4 regions of the Caproicibacterium argilliputei genome follow, and region 4 is predicted to be linked to each of the others. Evidence: riboswitches for the same ligand, from Rfam matches in the RefSeq annotation. Region 4 holds a riboswitch; each other region holds the start of a gene.

Region 1 (5,747 bases), 1.3 Mb from region 4:
CGCAGCTTTTCCGGCTGATAACCCAAAACCGGGCGAACGGGTTCAATCACCTGAATTTGCGGCGGTTGAAGGCTTCGACACGCAACCGGCATCTCGTTTCTGCCCGCTCCCGCAGCGGTTTGAGCGTATGCGCTATTCATTTTCACTGTCTCCTTTCTTGTGGGTTCGATACCTTTTTGGTATTAGCACATACACTACCACATGGACGCGGGAATAGCTATCACAATATCCACTAAATCGACCGGAGCACCGGGCGATACTTTTTGACTACGTATTCCTCAGCCTTTTCGTATTCCCGCGAGGTGATTTTTCCCTGTTTTAAAAGGGATACTAGAAAATTTCGAGCCATCCGATATTTGATTTCATTCGTTACCTGTTTCTGTGTCATGGTTGAACGCCTCCTAACCGAGTAATGGAGACGAAAGTTTGGCCTGCCGCTCCACGGAGATTTCTCCTTCCAGCGGAGAGTACACCTTCACGCCGCAGTCGTTGAGCTGTCGGAGAAAGTCAACGGTTTTCGCTGTGTCGCGATCGATACGGATGGCGGAATGAACAATCAAAGCCTCCACTTCACCCGCTTTGGCGGCGGCCATCGCGTCTTTTAGGCCGGCGCGGTTATAATCCAGACCGCTGCTCAAGTCTTCGGAAGCCCCGACAACCTCGAAGTCCATTTGACGTGCATATCCGTCCAGTTTTTCCTTCTGTTTTTTTAAAGCGCCGTGGGTATCCTCCGGCGCGTCGATACGGCAGTAAAGCCACGCTTTTCGTTTTGTATCCATATCGATATCCTCCTTCGCAATTATTGGCTTCATGGCACATGCATAAGGGCAGACGTATCAAAACGCCTACCCTCATGGTATCTGGCATGAAACCGCCAGACTTGTTCTTCGTTTTCGGCTGCTCCTATTCGACACTACTTCCCGGAGCCGGGGCAGTCAATTCAGACCAGCCAGTGGTTAACGTCACGCAAGCGTGACGAATGGCTGCCATGGGACTCTCACCCTCGCCGGGATCTCCGGCGACCGCCCCCATTGCGATGTCTGTGGCTGGACGGAAGTATCATTATAGGCTGTTCCGGTCTTGGCGGTACGATCCACCACGGATCGTTTTCCGGTCAAACATTTCCCGCTCGGCACCTTTGATGCAATCGTTTTGACAGGCAGCTCTGACTTGCCTGCAGGTGGTCTTGGCGTGTTTCCCGACGCCGCTTTCGCTCATCACGCGAAACAGCTAATGTATCTGAACTGCTGGATATAACCGAATGATTTCGGTGTTTTTCAAGGAACACGGGAGAGATAAAAATCCCCCTCACTTCTATAAAGGAAAAAGTGAGGGGGTTGAGCGGATTGTTTTTAATTTTCCATGAGATTTCTTAACTTCAGCAGGATTTTTCTTTTCCTGTCATTAATAGTTTTCTGCGGTACGTTGATTTTTGCGGAGAGATTGCGTTCGCTCAGTCCGTTAAAAAACAGCTCATGGATTAACAGCTTTTCTTCAGAATTCAAGGCAGCAAGGGCTTGCCCCAATTTCTTCAACTGTTCTTGCTGGGTGAGCCTGTCCTCAACGGTAGGCTCATATATGGAAAGTTGAAGCTCCACTTGAACGCCGTCCTCCTGAAAGCGTTCCAGAGAAAGCTCAAATTGACGGGCAACTTTATCCTGATACCGTTCCGCTTCCCGCGCTTTATGGTAAGCGTGATAGACCGCTTTGCTGACTTCGACGCGCTGGTGTTTTACAAGGATCGTATATTTTTTATCTTCCGACATATGCTTGTCCTCCTGATTTTCAAAATTTGGTTGAAAACGAAGGACAAGAAGGCGGCAATCTGCAGCGGGGAATATCCCTTAAAAACGCAAAAAGAGCGCACCAGCGGACATAGTCGTCCGTTGATACACTCTTGTAGATATGTTCGTATTGAACACGTTCTGTCAGTTCGTGTTTGTAACCGCTCTGCGCCCATGCGCAGCATAGACTTTTTTTGACGAGTTACCGATTAAGAAACTATGTAGCAGATAGATGTCCGCTTCATCACGCCCGACCGCTGATAAACAGCGGTCGCCTGAAACTCATAACATATCGAACACGCATAGAAAAGCCCTCCAAACCCGTAAGCTTGGAGGGAAAAAGAAAATGGTTTATTCAGGCATAAAAACTGACCCGCCAAACTTACGTTTTTTTTGTTGGGCGGGTAACGGTTTCCTTTTATACCCATTTATGAAAAGACCTGCCGCAAAAAGGGCAGGTCTAATACGCACTTCACGGTGGCCAGGCTGTCATCATGCGGTTGCACTTTAGACCCTCGGCTTTGCGTCCTTGCCTTTCAGCAAGTTTGCCCTTAGCATTATTTTGTTACTGAATACCACCGACTGGGGCCGATACGTTCGATTTGCAACTGTAAGCCACCTAAAGTATAGGGAACACCATCTTCACATTACCTTCCAGTGAACTACCGGATAGTGCCTTGTGGTTTTCAGTTCCCTCATGACTTTCATGACTTTTTAAATTCTTTTTCAGCATTCCGCATACCAATTAAAGCAGCTCCAATTGCACCGTTGTACTGCGGATAATTGGCTTTATAAATATCACACATCAACTCATCCTCCAGTGCCAGGCGCAGCGCATCATTTTTTGCGCCGCCTCCGGTCATCATCACATCGCCATCCGACTTATATTTACGCGCCATTTTGGCGATACGGTTTGCCATGGCTATATGCATACCTGCAAGGATATCACTTCGGCTTTTCTTTTGAGCAAGAAGAGAGATCACTTCCGTCTGGGCGAAAACGGCGCAGGTGCTGTTGATTTGACAGGGGTCTGTACTCTCTTTCGCAAGCGAAGCAATCTGATCAATGGTAGTTTCCAGAAGATCAGCCACGACCTCCAAGAACTTTCCTGTTCCAGCGGCGCATTTATCGTTCATTGTAAAATTAACGATATGTCCATCGGGGCCAAGGCTGATGATCTTGCTGTCTTGGCCTCCGATATCAATGATCAAGCGCGGATGCACGTTTTCAGGGGCTGTCAATTGTACACCGCAGGCATGAGCGGTGATTTCTGAAATTGTGGCATCTGCGAGGCCGATACTGCGCCTGCTGTATCCGGTTGCGGTGATCACGGCGATATCATTGCGTGTGATACTTTGGCTTGCATAGATCTTTTCCAGCAATTTGCCCGCAGTTTCCTCACAGTCGATGCCTGTTGGAAGAAGTTCAGCGCCTAAAACACAGTTATCCTTTATCAATGCCGCTTTCAGGTATGTCGAACCGGCATCCAGCCCCACATAATAGTTTCCCATGTATTTATCTCCTTTGTTCTATCAATTCAACAAACGCTTCCAGACGGATTTTTACCTGTTCTGCATCCTCGGCGGAGAAATCTGTTTCCACACGCAGAACCGGAATATCAAGCTTATCTGCCAGCTGTTCCACCATGGACAATTCGAAGTCGTAAGGCGTGCAGCCGCGCAGGATATGATAAATAACGCCCTCCGCTTTCGTCTGACGCAGTTTTTCTGTGAGACTGCTGAGGCGATCGTCCGTCTGCTCGAATACCGGACACGTACATGCGCAGACATATCGCGCCGTAAGCGCACGTAAGATGCCGTCTGTACTGTACTCATCAGGAACAACGGGGTCATATAAAAGCCTCCCCGCCATACACGTCTCGTCTCCGACAATCTGTGCCCCCAGACCTTCCATCAAAAACGGCAGTTTATAGTTTGGAAATGTAATGGGAGAGCCTGCGATAAAGATACGCGGCTTTTTCCTTTTCAAAGGCTGCATGGCAGCTGCTTTTTGGGAAAGTCCGGCATTTAGTATTTTCGCGTGCTGCGCCCAGCTTTCCGGCGTATCATAGCAATAGCTGTTCAGCACAGCCATAACCTGTGAACCCGTGACAGGCGGATTGTCGGATGAGAGCAAGCCGTATAGTTTATATGCTTCCTGCTGTGCCGCATTAATGCTTTTGCAGGATTCAATCAGTTTCCGGTTGGAGAACCTGCGGCCCGTTTCTTTGGAAATACTTTTCATGAGAGCATGCATGTTTTGCAGGTTCTGCGCAAAGCGTTCCTCCGACTTATCCATTTCAATCGGCAAGGGAATAACCGGAAGATACTGCGACAAAAGCGCCGCGCTCTTCCGTTTGCCGTCGCAGGTCATCGGCAGCACCGCCAGCCTGCACTGCTGATAGATTGGCATGACGCGCATCGCATGAAATCCCGCGGTTGCTTTCAAGACCGGGCAAGCGTCGCGCGGGACGATCTCGTCTCCGATCATTGCCGCAACGCTGTGCCCAGCGCATAAACGAAGTGGCCTGTAGCCGAATGCGTATATCATTTCATCTGGCACCATCACGCAGTAGCTGCCTATGTACTCGTTGTCATCCTTCTTAAAATCGACAAATGTTCTATTAAGAACATCCGTAAAATATTCAAGCCCATCGGGAATATCCCGCGCGGACGTCAACTGTTTCAGTGAACCAGCCGAAACACGCGAAATATTTCGCTTATAACGTTCTAATGTACGCTCTTCCATTATTTCACCTGCTTACTATTACGTTTGGAGGACAATACCTTTTTCCCAAACAGGGTAAAGGAAAGCACATCCTGCTCCGGGCATGCCTCAATGCATTTCATACAGTAGATACAATCCGAGTGAGTGATATCGGATTTGTTGCGCTCCTCATAAATAGAACGGATATCCATTGGGCAGCATTCAAGACAAGCGCGGCAGTGTGTACACGCGGTGCCGTCCTTTTTAATTTTTCCGAAGCTGATTTTATTGACAAAGCCCCGGAGTGTCCCTAGCGGGCAGTATTTACAGAACGCCCTTTCTTTCAGAAAACAAATTCCCGTTACAATACCGACAATAATGATTTTATAGATACTCATATCTGCGCTGCTGAAGGAAAGGTCGGGCCGTATATACATAACTGGGCGCAGCCCAAAAAACAAAACGCTGGCCAGAAAATATACAAGTATGATCCATTTCAGCGGACGCAAATAGGATTTCACCTTTAATGACACGTGGAACGTCGGAATATGCAGTTTTTTCCGAAGCATTGAAAGTAGTTCCTGATAAAATCCCAGCGGACAAACATAGCCGCACCAGAGACGCCCAAAAACTAGAGCACTGAAGATGCTGAGCAATAAAATAATAATCCGGTATCTGCTTCCAAGGAAAGCGAGCACGGCAGCGGCAATCAGAAGACATGTGATACGAAAAGCTGTAATTTTACGCTGCTTCAATGTGTTTCCTCCTCACTCCGCAGTACCGGAAGCGGTTTAACGCGGTTTTTCTTTTTTCTGTAATAGACTGTCATGCCTCCCGATGTCAACACGGCAATACCCAAAATAGAGGCAACATTTTCGATACGCTTGAGCGTCTTAGCCTGCATAGCGGTTTCGTTTTGATTACCGCCGTTTGGAATTGTCGTGCTTTCGTCGCTTTGAGTAGTGCTGCTAACGGGAGTTAATGTCCGGCCTGCTGGATTCTGCGCAAGATTTGCTTTGACAGCGAAAAAAACGATTGTAACAAGAATGGCGGCAATCACGATGGTTATTATTCCGCGGTGTGCTTTTGCCGCTTTTGTTTTTTCCATAACTTTTCGATGCAGTTCTTGTAAAAGAAAGCTGAATGACATAAGTTCCTCCTTAATCGCTTTGAGTTTATAAACTGGTGAGTATTCATTTTCATATTGCTGCGGACAGTCTTCCGGTCTGCATCAGCAGTTCAGAAAAAGCTTCCAGG
Region 2 (5,747 bases), 260 kb from region 4:
GTATCCGTCCTCTCATATCGTTGGTGTTTTGTGTGAGAGACCGGACACTTGATCTATTCAATTGTCAAGGAGCAGTTGGCTTTTTGCCAACGCCATTATCTCACACAAAGCAGGGAAAAGCTATATAAATAGCTGATTTTTCGCATATTACATATTACATTAGAAAAAACCGCCTTTAAATTGTATTTTGGGATTATGCTGTCTTAATTACGTAAGCATTTATCAAAGCCTTTTTTATGAAATCAGCCGCTTCCTTGTTCGGCTCCGCAGTAAAAAACAATGTGACAGATATCCCGTTTATTTGTATCTCTATGGTTTCTGTCTTTCTATCCAACTGTTTTGTTTTCATGACGGGACCTCCCCTTTCACGTCCATCGTGAGCCTATGGATCGCATGGATGTCTTTGAACAGCCCGATTTCGCCTTCCAGGGGTGAATAAAGCCTGATATTCGATTGTTCCAGCTTCCGGAGAAAATCCAGCGTTTGTGCCGAGTCTCTCCCGAGGCGGCTCAGTTGTTTTACCAATAAGACGTCCATCCTGCCTTGTTCAGCGACATGTTCGACTTCAATCAGGCCGGGGCGATTATATTTCAGGCCGCCTCCCAAATCCTCGGAACAGCCAACAACGATGAATCCCATCTGATCCGCATAGTCATAGAGTCCTTTTTTCTGGCCTTTCAGCATACCGTGGGCATCCTCCGGCGCGTCAATGCGGCAATACAGCCACGCTCTTTTTTTCTGTTCCATATAAAGCCCCCTGTTTCTGAATGATGCGGTTTGACCTCACAAGGGCGCGGCAGGGCGCAATTGTCCTGCCGCGTAGTTTCTAAGTTCAAACAACTTGCTTGTTCTTCATTTCAATGCTTCTATTCGGCACTGCTTCCCGAAGCGAGGGCGGCGGCATAAACGGTTTGCCGGTCAGGCAAACGCCATAGGAATTTCACCTCTCCCAGGATCTCTGCGAGCCGCCCCCATTGCTTGAATCTGTGGCTGGACGGAAGTAGCGTTGGCACTGTCCGTTTCATTGCGAAACAACCCACCGCAGGCTGTTTTATAACCGGGCTTTGCCGCTCGTCGCCTTCGATGCCATCGGTTCGACGGATGTCTGTCACCCATCCGCAGGTAGTCCTGGCGCGCCCGTCAATGTCGCTGCCGCTCATCACGGCCGGACAGCTCATGTATTTATGCTGCCGGATATAAATTTTTTCAAAGAACAAAGAAGAGGAAACCCCCTCACTTATTTCCACGTTGAGCGAGGGGGTTGAGCGGAAAAATTTTCACTTTTCCATAAGTTTTTTTAATTTCGTCAAGACTTTTGTCTTTCTGTCGTGGATCGTCCGCTGAGGTATACCGGTTTCTCTGGATAGCTGACGCTCGCTTTTGTCTTTGAAAAACAAAGCGGCGATCAGTAATTGTTCCTCCGGAGCAAGACTTTTGAGGCAGTTCAGCATCTTTTCGATCATCACAGCTTTCACCGCGGCCTCGTCCACACTCTCGCCTGCAGCGGCGAACTGCCTGTTTTCTTCCAGAAGCCGTTCATAGGAGTCCTCCCGGCTGGGGATGTATGTAATGGTGCCGCCAGTATAATCGATCCTGCACCGTTCGACTTTGATGTCGTACTGCTGGTACTCCATCAGGCGGTCGCTTCTCTCCAAGACCTCAATGATCTCTTTGCTCACGTCGGGATATTTTTCCCGGTAATTTTCCTTTTTCTGATACTTCGCCATAGGCTTGTCCTCCATTTCGTGATTGTTGAAATCCGGAAATGAAGAACAAGCGGAGGAGATCGGCAATGCCGATTTGGCACACTTCTACGAGAAGAAAAGGGCTTAAAATCGAAACTGTTCTTTAACGGTCGAGGCAGAGTTTTTGTTGTCGAAAATAAAAAATCAGCACTTTGCCGTCCCGGGCAAAATGCTGATTTTTGAATATATTTAGTTAATGGAGGCGAGTCTGTACGGAATTCGCCGTCTTTATTTCAGCCTCCGGAAGAGGAAGGAGTAAAGAATACTCATGGTTTCCCCTTTCGCCAAGGAACATAGCAGGGCCATAAATGATCTTTGCTCAAATTATCCGTTAGAAGCTATGAAAACGATGAAAGCCTGGCCCGTAAAAGGACAGGTTTACAGGTTGCGACTTCCGGCAGCCAGGCTGTCATAGCGCGCTTTACGCACTTTAGACCCTATGGCTTTGCGTCCCCATCGTTAAATGGGTTTGCCCTTGGCTTGACTCTTTTGTTGTTTTAACGTCTTTTGGCTTGTGCTTCCGTATGATAGGCGCACATGACTTGCAGGGAGTGGGGGATTCTATATTACTGTTTCCATCAACAGCAGCATGACTGATCGTCCTGAATGGTCAACTCACCATTTTCCGCTGCAAGTGTCACAACCTCTGTCCTTGTTTGAGTCTGGTCATCCATCATAACAGGGACCCCGTCAATGAAGATGGACTTCTCGCCTCCTTGTAATTTGATCAGTTCAAATTGCAAGGAGGTGCCGCAGCAGGATTGCTGCTGTGATACTTTTAAACAGTCACAATCATTGGAATCAAATGCCGCCTGAATCAAAGATTTTGCTTCTTCTGTAATTTTCATCTTTCATTTCTCCAGTTCTATTATTTTATGATATCTTTATAATGACACCATCGTCCAATTGGAAAGTGCTGGCTTATATTGTAAGCAGCTTATCTCCTTTGATTTCCTCAGCACTCCATGCAATTACCGCAAAATTCCCCTTAGAATGTTCATCCACCTTGTTGATCCACTCGATTTCGTTGCTCACCTTTGCGGAAAGTATTTGATTTGTTGTACCGGTCCGATAGAAGGACGAATTGATGACCCACCATTTCACTTCGATGCCGGCGCGCTTTAAATCTTCCTCCAAGCGCAGTGCTTCATAGACGGGCGTATCCTCGGCCAAAGTCACAATAATGACCTCGGTTTCATCAGGATTGCGGAGGCGCGGCAGAAGCTTCCGTGCGGATTCGGGGATTTCGCCCTGGGAGCGTTTGATCTCCTGATTGTAGCTTTGTGTGGAATCCAGCAACAAAAGGGTATGTCCTGTCGGAGCGGTATCGATCACGACGGTCTGGTTTTCCGCTTTCTCTACAACTTCGGCAAAAGCCCGGAATACCGCGATTTCCTGCGTACAGGGAGAACGTAGATCCTCCTCGATATAAGCGATATCATCAGCGGACATGGTCTTTTTTGCCTTGGAAAGTACTTCTTCCTGATATTTTTTCAGTTCGGCTTGTTCATCAATACGGCTCATGGTGATGCCGCTGGCCTCGCTGATTACAGATTTCAGGTGTCCGGCCGGGTCCGTCGTAGTCAGATGAACCTTCCTTCCTCTTTTTGAAAGGCCCAGTGCAATCGCAGCCGCAACAGTGGTTTTCCCGACACCGCCTTTCCCCATGGTAAAGATGACCTTTTTATTCGTGCGATACAGATCGTCAATGACATCTTCCAGATGAGGAATCGATTTAGCCCTGACTTTTTCATCGCGGACCTTATACTGATCCTGGGTCAGAAAAGCCCTGACATTATTAATTCCGGTGATGTTATAAGCCCGCAGCGGAATTCGGTATGTGGCCAAATTTTTCAAACCTTGTGGTATACTCCGAAGCGCATCCTGTTGTTTCCGATACAGGCTCTCGGAAACGCTGTCGTCATAGGAAGTCAGCACGCCGTTGATCACCAGTGTCTGATTTTTGATTCCGATCTCCGCCAGTTCTCTGGATGCCCGTTCCGCTTCTTTCAAAGGCGCTTCTTCCGGACGTGAAACAAGAATCAGCGTCGTCAGCTTTCCATCGGACAGGGTTTCAACGGCTTTTTTGTAAACTGCTTTTTTACTTTCCAATCCCGAAAGCTGGCCTAAACAGGAAGCCCCGTGTGTGTTTTCGCTGATGAAATTACTCCACGCAGACGGCAGTTGCAACATCCGGAGGGTATGCCCTGTCGGGGCGGTGTCAAACAGGATATGGTCATATTCTTTCTGCACCGTTTCATCCGTAATGAATTTTGAAAATTCATTAAAAGCAGCGATCTCTACCGTACACGAACCGGATAGCTGTTCCTCCATATTTCTGATTACAACATCGGGCAGCTTGCCGCGATAAGGATCGATGACACTTTCTCTGTATTCAGCTGCTGCCTGTATAGGATCAAGATTAGAAACAATCAAATTGGGGACCTCTTTAATTGCAACCCCTTTGTTTGTAAGCTCCGTATGGAAAACGTCCTGTAAATTCGAGGCGGGGTCCGTGCTGATTAAAAGGGCCTTTTTTCCGCTATCCGCAAGGGTAACGGCCGTAGCACACGCCGTCGATGTTTTTCCAACTCCACCTTTTCCCGTGTAAAATAGATATTTTGTCAACCTGATCGATTGTGGATTAAAATTCTCCATGATGATAACCTCCAATTTTCGATAAAAAGATAAGGAGCATCCTCGTCCCTTGTGAAAAATTCACATAACTGATTCGGGAAGATATGCTCCTATCATCTTGTTAAAAGTGCCAAATCTCTTTCTCAGCAGAAAGTATGAACCAAATCAGCAGCACTTTCCTCCCGAGCAACCGCATCCGCCCGACCTTCTCGGAGTGACCTTGACAGTCTTCGGCTTTCCGCCGAACAGAGTTTCCGGAACTCCGAGCAGGTCGGCGAACTCTTCATTGGTCGGATACCGGCCCGCAATCACGATTTCTCCGTCCAAAACAGTGACGGGCAGCCCATCAACGCCCTTTGTGTTGATAAAGTGGTTGACGGCCCTGTTGCTCATGAATTGCTGCGGCGCGCTGGACAGATTAAATCTTTCGACCGTAACCCCGTTTTTCTTGAGCGTGTTCAGCACGGTGGAAACCCTGAGCAGTTCGGGGTCGACCCCAACGCCGCACAGCCCGGTCGGGCAGCACATGGCAGGCTCAAAAATCTGCATTTTTTTCATATCAGACATCTCCTGAAATAAAATTAGTTGTGAACGGCAGGTTTAGAATGCCAGCCTTTGTAATACCAGTCTTTGGTTTTCGTAATGATTCTGACAAGCATCAGCATCACAGGGACTTCCGTAAGGACGCCGACGGTGCAGGCCAGCACGACCGGCGAGTTTGGGCCGAACAGCGAGATTGCTACCGCGACTGAAAGTTCAAAGAAGTCGGAAGCGGCAATCAGGGATGCCGGCGCCGCTATATTGTGCGGCTGTTTTGTCCATTTGCACAGCAAATAGGTAAACGTAGAGGAGATAAGATTCTGGAGGATCAGCGGTACGGCAATCATCAGAACATAAAGCGGTTTTTCCAAGAGAATGTTGCCTTGGAATGAAAAAATGATGATTAAAGTCAGCAGCAGGCCCAGCGTCGTTACATTGTCAAACTTGGAAACGAATTTTTCATTGAAAGCCGTTTCTCCCATTTTTTTGATCATTGTAACTCGTGTAACAGCGCCGCCGACCAAGGGGACCACGACGAAAAGCACGACTGAGAAAACAAGGGTATTCCAGGGGATCTGAACGTTGTTTACGCCGAGCAGGAAAGAAACCAGTGGGACAAACAGAACAAGAATCAGCAGATCATTGACCGAAACCTGTACAAGGGTGTGCGCCGGGTCGCCTTTGGCGAGATTGCTCCAGACAAACACCATCGCAGTGCAGGGAGCCGTCCCCAACAGGACCGCGCCTGTAACAAAATTTTGCGCCAGGGCGGCGGGGATAAAGGCGCTGAATACGATTTTAAGAAAGAGAGTCGCCAGCCCCAGC
Region 3 (5,747 bases), 390 kb from region 4:
GCTTTCGGTTGGCGGTCTTTAAAAGCAACGGACCAATGCTCCGCCTTGACCTCTTCCACGCCATCCAGTGCCGCAAGAAAATCCAAGTGCCAGTAGCGGCGGCGGAACTCTCCGTCTGTAACGGCCTGCAGACCCACTTCCTTTTCCTTTTGAACCAGATCGCGAATGGCCGCGTCCTCCGCCGCCCGCAGCTGCTGCAGGCTGATTTTGTTCTGCGCATAATCCGCGCGCGCTTGTTTTAACGACGCCGGACGCAAAAAGCTCCCGACAATATCCGCACGAAATGGTGCTGTATCTGTTTTTGCCATTTTCTTCTGTCCTTTCCGAATGCACAGGGCATTTTCAATTTACCTTTCTTATAAGTATACGGGGAAAACGCAGCCCTGTAAAATTCAGAATTCCTATAGTTTGTTATCACTTTATCCGATAACGCAGCAGTCGGCACTTACACAGCTATTTCTTTCAGGATTCTTAAAAAGGCAGATTCGCTGATTTTTCCCGGCACGCCGAACCGCCATGCACTGCTCCGCTGCTTGCGAAAAGATTTTTTTCATGCTGCATCCAACCGCATTTCCGTCTTGTGGTTGAATACGACTTTCAGCAGAACCGGTGTCAGAACAGTGGTGAGCAGCACCACTAAAATGGTGGGAATGAAGACCTCCTGCGTGATAATGTGATTCTGCAGCCCAATATTGGCCGTAATAATTGCCACCTCGCCACGCGAAATCATGCCGATACCGATTTGCACCGACTCACTGCGGCGCAAGTGAAAAAGCCGCGCCGCACCACTGCAGCCAATGACTTTTCCGATGACGGCAACAACAAACATTACAGCCGTAATGAGCACCACCTTGCTGTTGAAACCGGTGAAAGTTGCCTCCAGTCCCACGCTTGCGAAGAAAATGGGAGAAAGAAATCCGGAAGAAAGGACTTTCACATTCCGCTCCAGATATTCCTTATGCTTCAGCTGCGAAAACAACAGCCCGCAAAGGTATGCGCCGGTGATCGAGGCAATGCCAAGACTTTCGGCGGCAAAAGCAACCAGCAGAACAGCAGCAAGTGAAAACGTGAAAAATGCATACCCCGGCTGCGCGTCTTTGAGCAATCGATTGAGAAAGTTCGGCAAAAAAACAATTGCCAGAACCCCAGCCAAACAGAACAGAACAATTTTCAGTCCGGTAAAAATCAGCGAACTGCCGCTGCCGTTCTTGACGGAAAGCAAGACGGAAATGAGCACAAGTCCCAGAATATCATCAATCACCGCGGCGCCAAGGATATGGATGCCCGGTTTTGAGTTTAACTTGCCGAGCTCCGTCAGCGTTTCTACTGTAATGCTGACACTGGTAGCGGACAGAATGATGCCAAGGAAAATGTCTTCTGTGGTATCCTGAAAGAACAGATAAGCACTCAGCGCGCCCAAAACCAGCGGGATAAGGACACCGGACAGTGCAATAACAGCAGAGGACTTGCCGGCTTTTTTGAACTGTTCCCAGTTGGTTTCAAGCCCCGCAAGGAACATCAGCATGATAACGCCTAAGTCCGAAAGAAGCTTGATGCTGTCGTCATACTGCACCACATGAAGCAGCATAGGGCCAAGAACCACACCTGCCAGCAGCGCACCAAGCACTTCCGGCATTTTCAGCTTGCGGCTGATAAGCCCGCCGATTTTAGTGGCTGTTAAAAGCAATACAAGATCCAGTAACGTTTTCTCCATATTCACACATCCAATCCTTTTTTGATAGAAAAAAAGTGGGAAGCCCAAACAGGACTTCCCACCCAAGAAGCTGATTCTTGAAAGCGGCAACCAGCCGCCCAACCGTATACCATCATTTTGTTGTATGTAAATAGTATAGCAGATTTTACAGCGGCTCCGCAAGGGCAAAATCGCAGAGAATCAGACCCTCCACATTCCTTTTACCGGTACAATTGCTGTATTCATAAGAGCTCAATTCCCATAAAGGAAACATAAATCCGCAGTTTTTCACAAAATTCTGCTTGCAGCAGTTCCTTTTCCTTCCGAATTCCTTTACAATTTAAGTAACAATACAATATTGGTCCGTCCGGAGCCAATGGTCCAAATAACCACATAATCCCCTTTTTTGACCATACCCTGCTGAATAGATTTCCACAGGACAATGAACGGACTGGTTGTGCCGGTATAGCCGTACTCATCGCCGACATACAAACTTTGGCTTTCCTCCATCGAAAGCAGTGCGCGAAGTTTTTGCAGAAACAGATAAACCGACTGTGAGCAGCAGAACATTTTAACATCATCGACAGACAAATGGTTTTTCTGAAGCAGCTGCAGGATGTGTTCCGAAGCATCCTCAAGATTCACGGTGGCGTCCGGATTCCAGCGCAGGAGCAGTTCGCTTCGGTCCTCTACCTGAAACAGCTTGGAAAAACCGCAGCCCGGAAAAACAATGTCCGCGTGTTCATCCGAATTTACCCAAAGCTTTGAATCCTGCAGACCGCAGTCTTCTTCTGTTTTCTCCAGAATCAGTGCACAGGCGGCATCCCCGTAAATCCCGTAGCTGTACTCGCACTCCGGGTCAGCAATCATGCTGATGAGGTCGCAGCCCACAAGCATAACTTTGTTGACATTTTCGCTGACTGACATATACTTTGCCGCAGATTCCAGTGCAGTTGACAAACCGGTGCAATCCACGTTGATATCATAACAGATGCAGTCGGTTTTGCCACCCACCGCATAGTGAACCAGAACCGAACTCGGCGGCGCAACGTATTCGGGAAGCTGACTGGAAAAAAGGATCATATCCAACGCACTGCCGGTTATGCCGGTGTTCTTTAAAACTTTTTTTGCAGCAGCCGTTGCCAGCGTCAGACTGCTTTCCTTGGTCAGGTCAATGCGGTACCGCTTGTCCCGCCCGTAAACATCGCGAAAAAAATGCTCGACATCTTTCCCGCGTTCCTTAAAGTGTGCGATATATTTTTCGTTGTCCTCCACAAGATCTCCGTGTTGAACCTCGATTCCGCAAATTTTAAAATGAAAAATGGGATACACCTTCTTTGCAGATTTTAAAAAAGGATATTCTTTTCTTAATGCTATAAGAAAAGAATATCCTGTGCGCAAAAATCACAAGTCAGGCAATGGAAAAGTTGCTCAAACCTGCCGCTGCCGCAATTCTCTTAACCTGCATACTCAGAATGCTGTTGGATTTGTCCATGTGCATAATAATCTGCTTAAACCCGGTTTTTTGGTACAGAGCCAGACAGGATTTCAGGGATTCCTGCATATCCGAAGTCACAATGCTTAATTCTTTTGCGTCAATTTCCAATATTGTCTGTGCAGGAGCAATGGTGCTGATCGTCTGCTTATACTCCTGGAAAAACTTTGCCGCAGTTGCTTCATCCATATGACCAGACACACGGATGACCAAATGATTTGCCTTCTTTACAATACTGTACTTTTCCATTTTGCTATCTCCTTATAAAGTCGAATTTTGTAAGTAGGAAGATGCTTGCAGGCACTCTCTGCCCAACACCCTTGCCCGCTGCAAAGCGAAAAAAACAAATACGGAAAACTTGCGGTTTTCAGCGACGCATTTCTGGCAGCGGACGCAGCTGGATAAACACAGCATTTTCAAATCTGCATTTTGGCAACCCAGCCGTCGTTGCTGACCGCATTAGACCTGTGGCTTTGCGTCCCCACCTTTTGATGGGTTTGCTATTTTCATCTTTGTGAATCTTATTATAGCATTGATGACTCGTGAATTTCATCCACTTTTTATAATTTCAATGAATAAAATAAAATTTATAAACAATTATTTTAGATACTAGTCATAAAAATCACACAAAAACTGGGTCGTAGAGGAAAAACGCACAATCTTATCCCGCAATATGAGATTCTTTGTAAAATAAAGTTTTTTGCATTTTGTAAAAATCTGTGAGTCTATTTATTCACCTATGAAACTTCCGTCTTGCAGCAGGAGCATGAAAAGCTCTCCCATAGATTCCTCTCTAGCAAGAAAAGGCGACCGGGGATTTTCGAAGCAAGGAAGGACTTTCTGTACACCTTACAACATTTTGCAAAATACAAAAAAACCGGCTCAGGAAAAAATCCTGAGCCGGTTTTCCACGCTTACCAATCTATTCTCGGCGAAACCGCCGGGAAAGAAGTGGTATTGCATGATTTCTGCTGTGTTCGTCTTTGGGACATTTGGTGGTGGAGGAGGATGGATTCGAACCATCGAAGCCGAAGCAACAGATTTACAGTCTGCCCCATTTGACCACTCTGGAACTCCTCCAATTTGCAGCCCGCAGGCCGCTTTTATCAGCCAGATTGGAGCTGGCAGAGAGACTCGAACTCACGACCTGCTGATTACAAATCAGCTGCTCTACCAACTGAGCTATGCCAGCGTATCTCCGGCTGACAAGAATATATTATACAGGGCAATCTGCGTTTTGTCAAGGGTTTTCTACAATTTTTTTGCTTTCATTTTCCTGCCCAAAAAGTTGCATCGCTTTTTGTGCAATCCGCATTCCAAACGTGACGTACAGGGGTCTGCTCTGCTCCCTTGTATCACGCGTGCACACTGGGCCCAAATGAATGTACGGCTGCCCGAGTGCAGAACCGCCGGAATACACCAGCATCCCTTTCACCAGCATATGGCAGAGGAGCGTCTGCAAGGCAAGGTCTGCCCCGCCCTGCGCATAATCAGCCGTGGCAAACGCCGCGCCAACTTTCCCCGCGAGAACAATGCTGTGCGATTCGTCAAACCATTTCTTCATCTGCCAGCAGGTACTGGCATAATACGTCGGCGTTCCGAACACCACCGCACAGCTTTCCTGCAAATATGCCGGGTCTGCTTCTTCCAATGAAAAAATTTCCGCCTGCACACCGGGAACAGACCGCATTCCCTGCGCAACCGCCTCTGCCATCTGCTGGGTATAACCGGTTTTACTGAAATACAAGACCGCAGTTTTCATACAGCCAACCTCCTTACAGCATCGCGCAGTCCAGTGAGTCACTGCACAGGGAATTTAAGTCAAACGGGGTGGTCTGATAGACAAAGTAGTTGAGCCAGTTGGTATACAGCAGCTGACCAGTGGCACGCCAGTTGTTGACCGGCGCACGTGACGGGTCATTTCCCGGATAATAATGCTTCGGCATCAGAATTGGCAGACCCTTTTCCAAATCCCTGCGGTATTCGGTGCCCAAAGTATCCACATCATACTCGGAGTGTCCCATCACAAAATACTGCCGCCCCTCCTGATCCCCGACGATGTGCACACCGACCTCCGGAGAAACAGACATCAGCCGCAGCTGCGGCACTTTTTCGATATCTTCCACGCGCACCTCTGTCTGGCGCGAATGCGGCACCCAGTAGATATCGTCAAAACCACGGAACAGACGCGACTTTTTCGTCAGCGCGCGGTGCGGATACACGCCGAAAACTTTCTGCGGCAGGCGGTACTTGGGTATCCCGTAGTGATAGTACAGTCCCGCCTGCGCCGCCCAGCAGATATGGAAAGTTGAATGCACGTTGGTTTTCGTCCACTCGAAAATACGGCAAAGCTCCGGCCAGTAATCCACCTCTTCAAAGTCCAGCAGTTCCACCGGCGCACCGGTGATGATGCAGCCATCGTACACGCGGTCCTGAATTTCGTCAAAGGTTTCGTAAAAATGAAGCAAGTGGTCTTCCGGCGTATTCTTGGATTTGTGAGACACCATCTGCACCAAATCCACTTCAATCTGCAGCGGTGTATTGGCAAGGCAGCGCAAA
Region 4 (5,747 bases):
CCAGCTGGGACGGCAATCCGGCGTGCAACATTCCACAGTATTATGAGCAGGTTTGCGGAGTCCTGCAGGGAACGCATAATGCCGCTTTAGGTGCTTTTGCTCCTTATGATTTTGCCGGCTGGCAGCCGGATGTGGTTTCTATCTGTTTGGGTGCGAACGATGCCTCTGCGTTTGGCAAGCCCGCGGTTTATCGGGACGAAAAGGCCGGGCGGCTTTTTGCGCAGAAACAAAATGCAGACGGCACGCCGGAGGCTGCGTCCCGCGCTCGTTTAGAAAGCGCCATTACGGCATTTGGCAGAAAGATTCGACGCTGCAATCCGCAAGCGCACATTCTATGGGTCTGCGGGTTGCTAAAGACAGAGATTGACAGCATCCTGCGCGAAGCGGTCGAAACTTATGTGGCAGAGACAGCAGACAAGCACACCTCCCTGTTTATGCTGCCGGTTGCGGATACTGCCACTATGGGCTCCCGCGAGCATCCGGGCTATGCGTGTCACAAAGCAGCGGCAGAGCAGTTAGCTGTGGAAATCAAGCATTATTTGTAAACGCATCTCTGCGGCAGTCTGTCAAAACAGTTATCCGAAAAATCGGAGCAAATCGAAACAAGAAGGATTTTTCACACAAGGTCTGACAGACCGCCGAAAAAGCAAAATGATGTTCCAATGCAGCCCCGCTGGGGCGGCGTTGGAACTGGTTTGGGAGGAGCCTGTTATGAATGCGGAAAATCTTTTGTCATTTGAGGACATCCCCACGCTGGAGCGTGAGCAGATTCAAAGGAACGCAGCGGTGATTCCGGTGCAGGCCGGTTCGCTGAATGTATCAAAGGTTGCAAAAAAATACCATATTCTTGCGGTTGCGCAGGGGTGTGTGCGGGTTTATTTGCTGGCAGAAGATGGCAAAGAAATTACGCTTTGCCGGATGACACAAGGGTCGTTTTGCGAGTACATACCGGAAACTTTCAGCGTGGAAGCTCCACAGTATGAAGTCTTGTGCCAGGCAGAGCCAAACACAGCGCTTTTCTGTATTCCGGCACACCTGCACCGCTGCCTGATGAATGCCTCGGTGCCCTACTTGAAATGCCAGATGCACCTGCAGCGCAGGTGCTTTTCGCGGGTGATCGCACTGCTGAATGAAATGCTTTCCCGCCGGCTGGAAAGCCGCGTGGCGTCGTTCCTTTTGGAAGAAAGCCGTCTGCAGGGGACTGCGCACCTCAAGATTACCCATGAAATGATTGCTCGCCATTTAGGCAGCGCACGCGAAGTCATTACCCGCGTGCTGAAAGATTTGCAGAAAAGCGGTGCTTTAGCGCTTCACCGCGGTTCCATACAGTTAACAGATATCAAAAAATTGCAGGAAATCCTATAAACTCTCATTTGGCGGAGAAGACTTCACAAAGACGGATTACAAGCTGTGCATATTGCGCGCACAAAAAAGGAAAATCTAATTTATTTTTTGCATTTCGGAAAAATGAATCACCACTTCCCACAAATCGAAAGGGAAACAGCCATTTGCGTAACTTTGTTACATACAAATTAGCAAATTTGTGGTACGATATCTTTGTCACCAAGATACAACATCTGCCAGAAGTGCAGAACCTGTACAGCAAATTTGTAAAAGCAAAGCCGATGAGAATCGGTGACGCAAAGCTATAGGGCCCCTCACCAAGAGGCGGCAGCCAGTTGCCAAAACAGAAACGATTTTTTGTCGTTTTCATGTTTTGGCTTTTTTCTTGCTTATTTTCAACTGGAATAGGGGGTGGGCGGCGTATGAATCTGTGCAAAATCAAAAGAATGGGCGGCAGGCTGAAGCGCTTCCTTTGCATGACGCTGAGCCTTTCTGTCCTGTTCTGTACCGTGTCCGTTGCTTTCGCGGGCACTTCCGCCCATGCAGCCGATTCCGAATCAGAGCTGACACCGCTTTCGATTGCCGAGGGACTGGGCAATGCGCGCTATTTCGGCATTGTCGCCAACACCCTTTCAAATCCAAATAACTTGAATGTAGAAGCAAACTTGGCGGTACAAAATTTTACCGGCAGCTATGGGGAAGTCGGCAACACGCATAACTGGAGTCAGGACACCGGTTCTTCGGCAGGCTCCGCCGTTTTAAACCTTACAGTACCGAAAGGGAATTACGAATTTTGTGTTTATCAGGATGAAGCAGCAAAAACAGCGGTCGGGCAGCCATTCTGGGTGGAATCCACTCAAAAAGAGACCGTGCAGAAAACGATTACAGGGCTGAAGCCGGGACAAACGTATTATGTGTATTTGCTGCAGAATGGAACAGCGAATACAAAGGTCGGCACAAAGTTTCAGGTTGCGGCTGGCTCGGATTCGGAAAAGTATGCAAATATAAACTACATAGAAGACTTTGACGTCACAAATGGCACAACTCTAAAAGTGAAAGATATTTCTCAATCTTTACCCGGCAAAGTGTATTTCGGCAGTCAAGTGCAGTTGAACGGTCCCGACAATCCGGGTGGAAACAAAGGCTCTGCAGTTGACAAGAAGAGCAAGTGCTTTCTAGCAATCGACCAGCTTTCAGCTGTGACAAATGAAAAGTTTCCCGTTGAACTTGGTACAGAAAACGGTTCATTTGCAAAAAAAACTTTCGACCAATTAAATAGCCTGTCGCAAAAACTAAGCAAGGTGTCGGATTCCTCAAAGGATGCGGCAGTAAAGGTGCTGAATATAACGCCGGAATCTTCATGGCGGTGGGATGGTTCCGAAACTGTTTCTGCGGAGCAAGTCCATCAGGATTTTAATGAAGTGCTTAATTACTCTAACTGGAACGACCTCGCAAATGATGGTGTTTCTCTCGAAAACTCCCAGTATTTAGTAATCAATCTCCACCTGCCTGCGGGCTGCAGTTCCGTTGAACTGCCGCAGGTAACCATCGGCGGCATCAATGCGGGTTCCGGATACAACGCCATTGCCCGACGAATCTTGTGGAATTTCTGTACGGATTCGGGAAGCCTTTCTGGAAATTTGCAGATTTTATCATCTCCGCAGGCCGGCGTGTTGGGAACACTCCTTGCACCCGAGGCAAAAATCACCCTTCAGGATTGCGCTGTTACCGGTGCGGTGTATGCCAACACCGTCACAGTCCAATGCGGCGGCGGTTTAAAATGTGCGACATTTCAGGCCGGAAGCACAGCGGAAGCCGCGGTGACTGTGCCGGATCCAACCGTGCAGGTCACGTTCAACAAAACAGCGAAAATGCTTTCAGATGGTCGGACAGCCCAAATTACGCTAAGCCGTTCCGGCCGGATTCAGAACTACACGTCACAGCGAGATGCCGAAGTTATCATGATGATGGATCGTTCCACCAGTATGAAACTTTCGGTGGATGGAAAAAAGCACGCCAACGATACAAATTTACTGGATGATGTGGGAAATCCGGATTACAAAATATTTGCGAAGGATTCGAGGCTGGCACTGCTTCAGGGCGCGACACAAAACTTCTTAACAAAACTGACAGAGTGCAATTCCAAGCTATCACAAAATAAACAAATACCGGTGTCAGTTGGCACTTTTTGTTGGAGCAAAGATGCTATTAATGGGGATTCTAATTATTACAAAGATGACCCGATGAATACAGCGGATTATAATCTCATTCATAATTCGGATGGTACGAGGAATAAGGACTATGCTAAATACACACCGAAAGGAACAGCGTTTCAGGGGACTTTTTTGAACGCCTTTACAACTCCTGTAAGTGCCGCAGCGCAGGTTTCCAAAATTTATCCCGCCCCATATACCTGCCTGGACGCAGCGATTGATTTGGTGGCAGAAACGGTACAAGCGCACGCTAATGACGGTAAGCGAAAGTTTGTGATTTTTATTTCTGACGGGGAACCCAATGGACCGAATGTGAAAAATGCAAGTGCCGCGGCGCAGCGCATGAAAGAAAAAGGGCTTTCTGACCGCAGTGATACTTCCATTTACAGCGCCTTTATCGGCAGCAGTGAGGAAGGCGAAGCGACTATGAAAGCATTGGCCAGTCAACCGGAAAATTACTTGCTGGTTCAGGATGAAGACGGTTTAAACAATGTTTTTCAAAAGCTAGAAGAGGGTGTACTGTCTTATGCTTTTGATAACAGTACCACGGTGACCGATACGCTGCCGAATTATCTCATGCTGACAGATGCCCAACAGAAAGCCATCGAGCAGCAGGGCGGCACAGTTCAAGTGGATTCTAAGGGCCAGACCACCATTACATGGAAAAACTTATCCCTCAGCCAAGCTTCGCAAGACATTACATTTGAAGCAACTGCCAAGAGTGATTATTTTGCAAGTCCGGACGGGCAGACTGTGCCGACCAATGTGTCCGCATCGCTGACTTATACGGATCCGGTTACGAAGAACGTACAAACGAAAACAACCGATTCTCCACAGGTCACAATTTCCGGAACGGCTGCGCTTACCGGCGGGGAGCAGACGATTGCACGCGGCGAAAAAGTGGATTTAACGAGCCTGTCGGCATTCAAAAATTCCAACAAAGCGGTTTATGGTACGGGAGATGTGGCGGGCTTTACAACGACACCCGGTACCCTGACAGGCTTTACATGGGAAATTTTGGACACGGATAAAAAAACGGTTTTGGCAACATCAGAAAACGGGAAAAAGTGGAAAAATAAAAAGGGAAAGCAAGTCCAAGTTTCCCCGACAGAAACAACAACCTATTATTTACGCGTTTATAACAAAAACCTTTATAAAAACGCAAAGAGCTGTGTGGTGGAAAAAGACTTTGATCAGACGGTGCCGCTAAAAATTATGGTTCCGTGCACCGGCAGCATCACCATTCAAAAAACATTAAAAGAGGGAAAAGGAAGTCTGCAGAAAGCGTTTACCGTGCAAGTTCGCTGCGCTGAAAATGGATACGCAGTGGATTTGCCGCTGACGGCAGGAACAATAGGCGGCTTGCAGCTGTCTCATCTGCAGCCCGGTACTTATACCATTCATGAAGTGGTTCCGCAGGATTACCGGTTTGTCAGTGCACAGGGAGCCGACGCGGTTCAAGGCTCCGCCGATACCTATCAGGTAACAATTTCTGCGAAAAGTCTGGAACACACGGTGACGATTACCAATCAGTATCAGCCGCCGTCCTACTACCACGGCAGCGATTCCGTGAGCAATCTGTTCCAAACGGACAGTTCCCTTACGCAGGCTTCATAAAGCGCACAGCAACTGCAATTTGTGCGGGAAAGGTGGGTGAACACCAAGTTCATGACAATGCAGATAAAAAGGCACCTAAAAATTGTCGCGGCACTTTGTGCGGCAGTGGCTGTTTCTGCTGCAGCAGTGGGTTCTTCTTTTGCGTGGTTTTCAAAAAATGCGCAGCAAGCAAATACATTTCACGTTGCGGCGAGTCATGTATCTGTTACGGAAGTGTTCAATCCGCCCAAGGACTGGAAACCAGACGAACCGGTTACGAAAAAAGTTTCCTTTACAAATGACGGTCAAGTGGATGTATACATTCGCGTGCCGGCTCCTGCAGAAACCTGGACAGCCGCGGACGGCAGTTATTTAAGCAGCCAGTATCTCGGTGCAGATAAGAAAACGCATGATGTAGCGCAAAAGCACTTTACAAATGCATGGAATCAGCAGTGGGTGAAAAGCGGCGATTATTTTTATTACTGTAAGATACTGAAAGCCGGTGAAAAAACAGAAATCATTATGGATTCTGTTACCCTTGCAACCGATCTGCCGGATGTGAAAGCTTATGCAGATGCGCAGTATCAGCTGAAA

The links. A riboswitch is a leader RNA that binds a small molecule or an ion and turns the genes downstream of it on or off. The one in region 4 is predicted to bind cyclic di-GMP.
Positions count from the first base shown of each region.
Region 1: another riboswitch for cyclic di-GMP. It lies ahead of PXC00_RS12925 (sigma-70 family RNA polymerase sigma factor); the one in region 4 lies ahead of PXC00_RS06515 (VWA domain-containing protein).
Region 2: another riboswitch for cyclic di-GMP. It lies ahead of PXC00_RS07870 (sigma factor-like helix-turn-helix DNA-binding protein); the one in region 4 lies ahead of PXC00_RS06515 (VWA domain-containing protein).
Region 3: another riboswitch for cyclic di-GMP. It lies ahead of PXC00_RS04535 (hypothetical protein); the one in region 4 lies ahead of PXC00_RS06515 (VWA domain-containing protein).

Region 1 covers NZ_CP135996.1:2,691,590-2,697,336, forward strand. Annotated here, with positions in the region: gene PXC00_RS12910 (recombinase family protein) at 1-140, opposite strand, end outside; gene PXC00_RS12915 (SHOCT domain-containing protein) at 233-388, opposite strand; gene PXC00_RS12920 (recombinase family protein) at 402-779, opposite strand; gene PXC00_RS12925 (sigma-70 family RNA polymerase sigma factor) at 1,353-1,766, opposite strand; cyclic di-GMP riboswitch class I at 2,258-2,344, opposite strand; gene PXC00_RS12930 (acyl-CoA dehydratase activase) at 2,489-3,295, opposite strand; gene PXC00_RS12935 (2-hydroxyacyl-CoA dehydratase subunit D) at 3,300-4,532, opposite strand; gene PXC00_RS12940 (4Fe-4S binding protein) at 4,532-5,245, opposite strand; gene PXC00_RS12945 (hypothetical protein) at 5,242-5,640, opposite strand; gene PXC00_RS12950 (2-hydroxyacyl-CoA dehydratase family protein) at 5,690-5,747, opposite strand, start outside.
Region 2 covers NZ_CP135996.1:1,605,016-1,610,762, reverse strand. Annotated here, with positions in the region: gene PXC00_RS07885 (hypothetical protein) at 194-349, opposite strand; gene PXC00_RS07880 (recombinase family protein) at 346-747, opposite strand; gene PXC00_RS07875 (hypothetical protein) at 867-1,217, opposite strand; gene PXC00_RS07870 (sigma factor-like helix-turn-helix DNA-binding protein) at 1,278-1,727, opposite strand; cyclic di-GMP riboswitch class I at 2,139-2,229, opposite strand; gene PXC00_RS07865 (hypothetical protein) at 2,324-2,593, opposite strand; gene arsA (arsenical pump-driving ATPase) at 2,667-4,403, opposite strand; gene arsD (arsenite efflux transporter metallochaperone ArsD) at 4,548-4,940, opposite strand; gene arsB (ACR3 family arsenite efflux transporter) at 4,964-5,747, opposite strand, start outside.
Region 3 covers NZ_CP135996.1:955,639-961,385, reverse strand. Annotated here, with positions in the region: gene PXC00_RS04550 (5-methyltetrahydropteroyltriglutamate--homocysteine S-methyltransferase) at 1-308, opposite strand, end outside; gene PXC00_RS04545 (cation:proton antiporter) at 551-1,714, opposite strand; sodium ion sensor (DUF1646 type) at 1,767-1,818, opposite strand; gene PXC00_RS04540 (3-oxoacyl-[acyl-carrier-protein] synthase III C-terminal domain-containing protein) at 2,027-2,968, opposite strand; gene PXC00_RS04535 (hypothetical protein) at 3,105-3,437, opposite strand; cyclic di-GMP riboswitch class I at 3,617-3,700, opposite strand; tRNA gene PXC00_RS04530 (tRNA-Tyr) at 4,185-4,268, opposite strand; tRNA gene PXC00_RS04525 (tRNA-Thr) at 4,305-4,380, opposite strand; gene PXC00_RS04520 (flavodoxin family protein) at 4,429-4,950, opposite strand; gene metA (homoserine O-acetyltransferase MetA) at 4,964-5,747, opposite strand, start outside.
Region 4 covers NZ_CP135996.1:1,341,881-1,347,627, forward strand. Annotated here, with positions in the region: gene PXC00_RS06505 (SGNH/GDSL hydrolase family protein) at 1-545, shown strand, start outside; gene PXC00_RS06510 (Crp/Fnr family transcriptional regulator) at 712-1,365, shown strand; cyclic di-GMP riboswitch class I at 1,606-1,687, shown strand; gene PXC00_RS06515 (VWA domain-containing protein) at 1,767-5,174, shown strand; gene PXC00_RS06520 (BsaA family SipW-dependent biofilm matrix protein) at 5,226-5,747, shown strand, end outside.